2 regions of the Dermatophilus sp. B7861-1 genome follow, and region 2 is predicted to be linked to the other one. Evidence: predicted binding sites of a transcription regulator. Region 2 holds the regulator's gene; the other holds the start of a gene.
What was found. Region 2 encodes HspR, which represses chaperone genes until heat shock. Its sites were predicted from a motif close to AAGTTGAGTCNNNNNGACTCAACTT; they were not measured.
Positions count from the first base shown of each region.

Region 1: the regulator HspR is predicted to act here: its motif matches at 2,448-2,472, upstream of AC2T9U_RS10515 (ATP-dependent Clp protease ATP-binding subunit).

Region 1 covers NZ_CM180082.1:2,390,752-2,395,123, forward strand. The annotation lists gene AC2T9U_RS10515 (ATP-dependent Clp protease ATP-binding subunit) at 1-2,268, opposite strand, end outside; gene AC2T9U_RS10520 (bile acid:sodium symporter family protein) at 2,577-3,605, opposite strand; gene AC2T9U_RS10525 (histone-like nucleoid-structuring protein Lsr2) at 3,734-4,075, opposite strand; gene AC2T9U_RS10530 (hypothetical protein) at 4,336-4,372, opposite strand, start outside.
Region 2 covers NZ_CM180082.1:472,767-477,138, reverse strand. The annotation lists gene AC2T9U_RS01980 (TetR/AcrR family transcriptional regulator) at 1-535, opposite strand, end outside; gene AC2T9U_RS01975 (hypothetical protein) at 596-799, shown strand; gene AC2T9U_RS01970 (DUF418 domain-containing protein) at 895-1,785, shown strand; gene AC2T9U_RS01965 (heat shock protein transcriptional repressor HspR) at 1,738-2,196, opposite strand; gene AC2T9U_RS01960 (DnaJ C-terminal domain-containing protein) at 2,208-3,221, opposite strand; gene AC2T9U_RS01955 (nucleotide exchange factor GrpE) at 3,342-4,133, opposite strand; gene dnaK (molecular chaperone DnaK) at 4,288-4,372, opposite strand, start outside.

The sequences.
Region 1 (4,372 bases), 720 kb from region 2:
ATCGGTGAGTTCTAGACCCATGTCTTTGTCTTTCAACCGCTCATCGACTCGAGCGATCATCAGATCAACGATCTGAACGATTTCTTCCTCGTTCAGCTGCGGGAACACGATGATGTCATCCACGCGGTTAAGGAATTCGGGACGGAAGTTCTGCTTCAGTTCGTCCTGAACCTTGACCTTCATCCGCTCGTAGTTGGATGTGTTGTCGTCGACCTGAGCGAAACCGAGGCTGACAGCCTTGCTGATGTCCCGGGTACCCAAGTTGGTTGTCATGATGATGACGGTGTTCTTGAAGTCCACGACGCGGCCTTGCGCATCGGTCAAGCGGCCATCTTCCAAAATCTGCAGAAGGCTGTTGAAGATGTCCGGGTGGGCTTTCTCCACCTCATCGAACAAAACCACCGAGAACGGTTTGCGCCGCACCTTTTCGGTGAGCTGGCCGCCCTCTTCGTAACCGACGTATCCGGGCGGGGAACCGAACAGACGCGACACGGTGTGTTTCTCAGCGAATTCGGACATGTCCAGGGTGATGAGGGAGTCCTCTTCACCGAATAGGAACTCCGCCAGTGTCTTGGCCAGTTCGGTCTTACCGACACCGGTGGGGCCAGCGAAGATGAATGAACCGGAGGGACGGCGCGGATCTTTCAGGCCAGCGCGGGTGCGGCGGATCGACTGTGACAAGGCTTTGATCGCGTCATCCATGCCCACGATCCGCTTGTGCAGCTCTTCTTCCATGCGCAGCAGGCGGCTGGATTCTTCTTCGGTGAGTTTGAAGACAGGAATGCCTGTCGAGGCAGCGAGTACCTCAGCAATCAGTTCTTCGTTCACCTCGGCGACGACATCCATGTCGCCGTTCTTCCATTCGGTTTCGCGTTTTTCTTTCGCGTCGATGAGCTGACGTTCGTCATCGCGCAGCGAAGCTGCTTTCTCGAAGTCTTGCCCATCGATTGCGGCTTCTTTTTCACGCCGCACATGTGCGATTTTCTCGTCGAACTCGCGCAGGTCCGGCGGTGCAGTCATCCGCTTGATCCGCAGGCGTGCACCTGCCTCATCGATAAGGTCGATCGCTTTGTCCGGCAGGTAGCGGTCGTTGATGTACCGATCTGCCAATGTGGCAGCCGAGACTAGCGCTGCATCTGTAATGGAAACGCGGTGGTGCGCTTCGTACCGGTCACGCAGGCCTTTAAGGATCTCGATCGTGTGAGCCAGCGACGGCTCGGCCACCTGAATCGGCTGGAAACGGCGTTCCAGTGCCGGGTCTTTCTCAATGTGCTTGCGGTACTCATCCAGGGTCGTTGCACCGATGGTTTGCAGCTCCCCACGAGCCAGCATCGGCTTGAGAATGCTGGCTGCATCGATCGCGCCTTCGGCCGCGCCAGCTCCAACAAGTGTGTGGATCTCATCAATGAACAGGATGATGTCGCCACGCGTCTTGATCTCTTTGAGGACTTTTTTCAGTCGCTCTTCGAAGTCACCGCGGTACCGCGAGCCAGCCACCAGAGCACCCAAGTCCAGGGTGTAGATGTGCTTGTCTTTCAACGTTTCTGGGACTTCACCGCGCACGATGTCTTGCGCCAGCCCCTCAACCACAGCTGTCTTTCCAACGCCGGGCTCACCAATGAGGATTGGGTTGTTCTTAGTGCGGCGGGAGAGCACCTGCATAACCCGCTCGATCTCTTTAGCCCGGCCGATGACTGGGTCAAGTTTGTTTTCACGCGCGGCCTGGGTGAGGTTCCTACCGAACTGGTCCAGCACGAGCGAACCTGCAGGGGTGCCTTCGGCCTGTCCACTAGCTCCAGCGCCTACGCCAGCGCCAGCTGTTTCTTTGCCTTGGTAGCCAGAAAGCAGCTGGATCACGGTCTGGCGGACCTTGTTCAGGTCTGCGCCGAGCTTGACCAAAACCTGTGCCGCGACACCTTCGCCTTCACGGATCAACCCGAGCAGGATGTGCTCGGTCCCGATGTAGTTGTGGCCAAGCTGCAGCGCCTCGCGCAGCGACAGTTCGAGGACCTTCTTAGCGCGCGGGGTGAATGGGATGTGCCCGCTGGGCGCCTGAGTGCCCTGGCCGATGATTTCCTGCACCTGCTCACGCACTGCATCCAGCGAGATGCCGAGGCTCTCCAATGCCTTAGCGGCGACACCCTCGCCCTCATGAATGAGACCAAGGAGGATGTGCTCGGTCCCGATGTAGTTGTGGTTAAGCATCCGCGCTTCTTCTTGCGCGAGCACCACCACACGACGGGCCCGATCCGTGAACCTCTCGAACATGTATTGCTCCCTCGCTGTCGAGTTCCCTCGATGCTATCCGTATAGACCGTCGCGATCAGTGACGTGTTTTGAGTGACGCAGAGGCGAACTCGCATCATCACCTCAAGGATGTCAAGTCCTCCGACGGTATTCGAAAAGAACAACAAGACACCCCAGTCAATTGTTCCCACCGAGCCAAAAACTTGAGTTGACCCGGCTCAATCCGCCACTTAACTCCCTTTCCTTCGCAGGTCACTTACAGCCACAGAACTCCTCACGACAGCATGGACACCGACACACCAGACGGTCAAAGCATGTTGTGGGCGTCCTCACCTCTGCCGTGACTCCACCAGCGAATGCCTGCGCGCCAACACCGCACACACCATCAACTGAGCCTGATGAAACAGCATGATCGGCAACACCATCAGCCCAACCGTCGCCCCGGGAAACAACACCAACGCCATCGGCACCCCTGTAGCCAACGACTTTTTCGTGCCACAAAACTGGATCGCAATGCGATCAGCCCGCTCAAACCCCAACACCCCCGAAAGCCACCACGTCAGCCATAAAACAAACGCCAACACAACCACCACCAACACCAGCAACACCACCAAATCCCCCACCGACACCCTCAACCACATCCGCTCGACCACGCCTCGCGAAAACGCTGAGTACACCACCGCAACGATGATGCCCTGATCCACTCGCTTCAACCAGGCATGGTTGCGCTTCAGCCATCCACTCACCCATGGCTGCACGCACTGACCCACCAAAAAGGGAACAAGAATATGCAAAACAAGATCGACAACCGATGACCCCGAGATCGTGAACCCACCTGCGCCACCCATGGTGATGACCACAAGCACCGGAGTAATAACCACCCCCAGAAGATTACTCAACGACGCACTAACTACCGCCCCAGCAACATTTCCACCCGAAATAGATGTGAACGTGATCGACGACTGAACTGTCGAAGGAACAGCGCATAAAAACAACACTCCCGCCATCAGTTCCGGCGACAACATCCACGACTCCAACAAACGCAGAACCTGACCAATAACTGGAAAAACCACGAAAGTAAAACCCAGAATCGTCAGATGCAACTGCCAATGCCGAAAGCCCGCCCACACCTCTTCACGAGACAACCTTCCGCCGTACATGAAGAACAACACAGCGATCGCTACTGTCGTTACATCATCAAAAACGAGTGCCGCCACACCAGAGATCGGTAATAGCGAAGCAAGCCCCACCGCACCCAAAATCGCAAGAACAAAACCGTCCACCGAAAACGAAAAAGCCCGGCGATGACTTCTCAAAGCATCAGAAGAATCCGCCTGATCTACTCTGCGATTCACCATGCGAAACACCACCCAATCATTGACAACAACAATACGGAGGGGCGGACCCCACAAGGTCCGCCCCTCCGAAAAAAGCTATATCGATCACACAGAGCACCAAAACAGCACTCTGAACGATCATTAAATAATCAGTTGTGAGCCCGATCGTAGGCTTCTTCAACCTCACGGGAAACACGCCCACGGTCAGAAACCTTGAACCCGTTTTCACGACCCCACTGACGAATCTCATTCAGGTCATTACGGCGTCCCGAACCTGAACCCGAACCAGGGGTACGACGACCCGCAACACGACGGCCACCAGCACGGCGTGCCTTCTCGACCCACTCCTGCAAGGAAGCACGCAGCTTCTCAGCGTTTTCCTTGCTCAGGTCAATCTCGTACTGGACACCGTCCAGACCGAACGACACAACCTCTTCAGCGACTCCCCCATCGAGATCGTCGATGAGGATGACCTCTACACGCTTTGCCATCATCTACTCCATCGAAAGATTTGCGCCTTCGCATCAAGCGAATCACATGCCTACCCCAGCGAAAAACCGAGGACCACAACTGAACACGCAATGCAAAAACACATAACTCGCGCACCAAAAGTACGTTGGAAATGCCCGACAGAACCCCATGACACTGGATGTAAACATCCAGCGCTCCAGACGCTCATGATCTTACCTAGGCAACAACAATTATGCAGGAATAAAAGCGATCACGACAAATTACGAACACAAAAAATCACTCAAGGTTGTTTACGTTCCTGAGACGATTCACGAGAT
Region 2 (4,372 bases):
ATTCGGCACGCAGTTCAGCCTCAGGGACACGCGCATACTCCACTAAGGGACGCGTCACTATCCTTGCCCCTTCGATCATCTCTTGGGCTTGTGTCCGCAAAGACTTTTGAGTTCGAGAGCGCTCACTCAAAGCTAGCCACACGGCAACTTCACGACGCCGCGTGGCGTCCAGCGGCAGCAGTTCTTCTAAAACATCCACGGCCATATCTCGGAATGCAGGTGAAGCAGCGATAACTCGCTCAGCTTTGGGCGAGAGCTCTTTGAGTGAATCTTTTGTGTTTTTCAGCTGTTCTTTTTGGAAAACCTCTACTCGTGCCCAGATGCGTTTCTCAATGCGTTCCTCCATGACCTGGAGGGATTCAATAAGCATTCCTTCATGGCCATCTATGTAATGACGCACTGATCCAACGTTAAGTCCAGCCTCGGACGCGACGTTACGTAATGACGCTGCTTCCACTCCGCCTCGCTCAATAAGGGCGAAAACGGCGTCGGCAATGCGCTCTCGCCTGCGGGTGACGTCGACGATTTTGGGCACGTTCCTTGTCTATCACCTGCACACCAGATCTTTTTTATCTCAACTGTGATAAAAAAAGCCATGACCTCACCTAAGCCTCGCTATGCCGCCCTGGACATCGCCCGCGGCATCGCGATCTGTGGCACGCTAGCCACCAACATATGGATCTTCTCCCACCCCGGCGGCCTACTCGGTTACTTCGACTCCCCCACCAGCGCCAATGCCGCCCCCTGGCAGCAAACAGTCGAAGCCATTCTTCAAGCTCTGCCAACGGAAAATTCCTAGGTCTCCTGACGCTTCTTTTTGGCATCGGCCTAGCACTTCAAGCAGAAAGCGCATCCCGGCGCGGCCACACCTGGCCTGGGCCCTACCAATGGCGCATGTGCATCCTGTTCCTCGACGGAATCCTGCACTACCTACTTGTAGTCGAATTCGACATTCTTATGGGGTACGCAGTGACCGGCGGTATTGCCGCCTGGGTTATTACCTTCAGCGAACGCACCCGAAAAGCGTGGTTCACATGCGCACTAGCTGTGCACGCTTTACTCGTTCTCATAGCATCGATGATCCTCATGGCAGCCATGAACACCCAGAGCTCCCCCGCTACCTATGGGCACAATCCTTACCGCGATGGCTCCTGGTGGGACCTGGTGCTTCTTCGCATTGATTCAGCATTTATGTTCCGGATTGAACCAGTTTTCATTCTTCCGATGAGCATTGCGATGTTCCTGCTTGGCCACCGCCTATACCAATCAGGAATACTCACCGAAAAAGCCACACAGCTACGCCGGCGATTAATCATCATCGGACTCATCACCGCGCCAATTGACCTGGCCCTATCCCTGTCTTCCCCCGCCTTAAATATCCTCACCCGATACGGCACTGCACCAGTAGTAGCTGTAGGAATGCTCGCACTGATTATCAGCACCGCACATTCACTCAGCTGTGGAATATCCCGCTACCTAGCCGCACTCGGGCGCGTCTCCCTCAGCGCATACATGCTGCAAAATCTCGTTGCTTCAGCGCTTTTCTACGGATGGGGCCTGAACGTGGGGGCGATGGATCCGCAGTGGCGACTGCCAGTCACAATCGCAGCGTGGATAGGCATCAGCGCACTCATGCTTGTGATGGCTCACTGCTGGCTACTTCGTTTTCGCCACGGCCCCATGGAAATGGTCACTCACAAGTTGTACCGCAGCATCGCTGGAACTCCGGAAGCGACCTCAACGGCCAGGAACACGCCGCGGATCCCACACCACAAGAGCACGTGAAGCAACGTTGCGGCGCGGGCGTTGCCCAGCCCGCACCGCAACAACATCACCACTGCTTGCCGCCGCGAAAACCCGCCTGGCCTGATCACGGCGGTCCCGTGCCTGCTCAACCTCGCGACGCAGCTCCTCGACCGTGGCGTTGAGCTCTTCAATACGGTTTTTCAGCGCCAGGATGTACCGAATCCCCGACAAGCTCACGCCTTCATCTTGCGAAAGCCGTTGAATTTCCCGTAACTCCATCACATTCCGTGCTGAATAACGTCGCCCTCCCCCGCGCGTACGCGCAGGTACAACCAGCCCAAGCCGGTCATACTGGCGCAGAGTTTGAGCGTGCATTCCCGCCAGCTGCGCAGCCACGGAGATCACGAACACAGGAGTGTCATCATCAGGGGAAAACGATGAGGAGTTCACGGCGGGCACTTTCACTCACCTCGCGCCCGAGTGAGCAGCTCCGCCCTGGGATCGAAGTCGCTTTCCTGAGCGCGCAAGGCTTCAATAGCTGCACGTGCTTCATCTGTGAGCCGCTGCGGCACCGTTACCTGGATACGTGCCCGCAAGTCGCCCGGAGTTCCTTTAGCTGGCACTCCCCTGCCCCGCACACGCAAAGAACGCCCACTGGGGGTTCCGGCAGGCAGTTTCAACTTCACGGGGTTGCCGCCAAGAGTCGGAACAGAGATCGTGGCCCCTAGCGCGGCCTCTGCGAAAGTAACGGGAACATCAACGACGAGGTCGTTTCCTTCGAGCCGGAATACCGGGTGCGGTTTCACGGTCACTTTGAGGAGAATGTCGCCTGCTTCTCCCCCTGCCATAGGCGAGGATTCCCCTTTACCGCGCAATCGGATGGTCGCTCCGTCTTTAACCCCGGCCGGGATGCGCGCGGTGATTGGTTTACCGCTGACTCCGTTAACAACAACCGTGTCACCGTTAACGGCTTGTTTGAAGCTCAGTGTGGCGGTGGCATGCACATCACGTCCTTTGGGTGGACGTGTCCCAGCGGTACCGAAACCCATATTGCCTGCGCCTGAACCTTGTTGACCGAACATGCCCAAAAGATCTTCGAGGTTGGGTGCTGCTCCAGCAGTGCGACGCGCCCCGCCGAATCCTCCCGCATTACCGAACAGACCACCGAGCAGATCGTCGAATCCGGCTCCCCCTCCCGGCATACCGCCGGGTCCGCCAGCTGTGAAACGGGGACCACCGCCCCCCATGGCGCGGATAGCGTCATATTGACGACGTTGTTCGGCGTCGGAGAGCACTGCATACGCTTCGCCGATTTCTTTGAACTTGGCCTCGGCTACGGGATCGTTTTTGTGGGTATCGGGGTGATACTCACGCGCCATTTTGCGGTACTGCTTTTTGATCTCTTTGTCGTCCGCGCCCGGTTTCACACCGAGGACAGCGTAGAAATCCTTGTCCAACCAGTCTTGACTGGCCATGTTCCCTCCTTGACGTTCTGTGTCGGGTGAGTTGTGCCCGAAGCTGCTGTGCGAGGCGCCGTGGCGGGCGCCACTACACGAGGGCGGCGCGGACGACGATCAGCGCTGGGGTATCCCCAGTCACTTTGGGTCAGCGACACCCACTATTGCTGGGCGCACTACCCGCTCACCGATGCGGTAGCCGGGCTGCATGACCTGCACGACAGTGGTGTCGGTGACGCCTTCGGGCAGTTCTCGAACGTCGTGCGAAATAGCTTGGTGAACGGTGGGGTCGAAGACGTCCCCTTCAGCCCCGAATCGTTCTACGCCTTGTTTGAACAAGGAGGTTTCGAGTTTCTCTGCGATTTTCGCCAGCGGGCCAGTTTCGAGGTCACCGTGAGCTCGGGCGAGACCGATCTCGTCAAGAACTGGAAGTAGCCCTTCGAGGACTTTGCTGGTGCCACGCTGGGCTGCTTCTTCAAGGTCGCGTTTCGAGCGCCGCACGTAGGCGTGGTACTCGTTTTCAAGGTTGGTGTACGAGGCGCTTACGCGCTGTAGCTGGTCGATGAGTTCTTGCTCGCGTTCGCTAGTTTCGTTTTCGAACGCGGCAGCGAGGCCTTCAGGAGAGTCGTCCATGGCTTGCGCTTGGTCAGACTCTGGCTGCTCGGCGGCTGTTTCTTCGCTTGCCTGCTCCACGGTTTCTTCACTGGTTTGCTCGGCGGGCTCTGGAGCCACAACGTGTTCTTCTTCAGGGATAGCCGTGTCGGGGCGGTTCTTTTGGGCGCCTTCGTAGGCGGCTCGGGCGGCGGCTTGCCCCCCTGGCCCGGAGACCGGTGATGTCGGCCCTGGAGCGAACTCAGTTCCTTGTTCGGGTGCGCTGTGGCGGGCTTGGTATGCGCCGAACTCGTTGTCTTGCGGCTGTTCCTGCGACACGTTCCATCGCCTCCTGTTGAGGAAAAACTACTGCTGCTGCACGCCGTTTGTGGTTGTAGGGCATCGCTTGGCGTTGGGTGATACCCGGTGCGGCTCTGGGGCCGCCGCGTGTTGCGGCGGCCCCAGAGGTTACATTCGGTCGGCGACTAGCAGGTCACTTCTTGTCGTCTTCGACGACCTCGGCGTCAACGACGTCGTCGTCTGCCTTGGCCTTGGCGCCCGTGGCGGAACCTGCACCA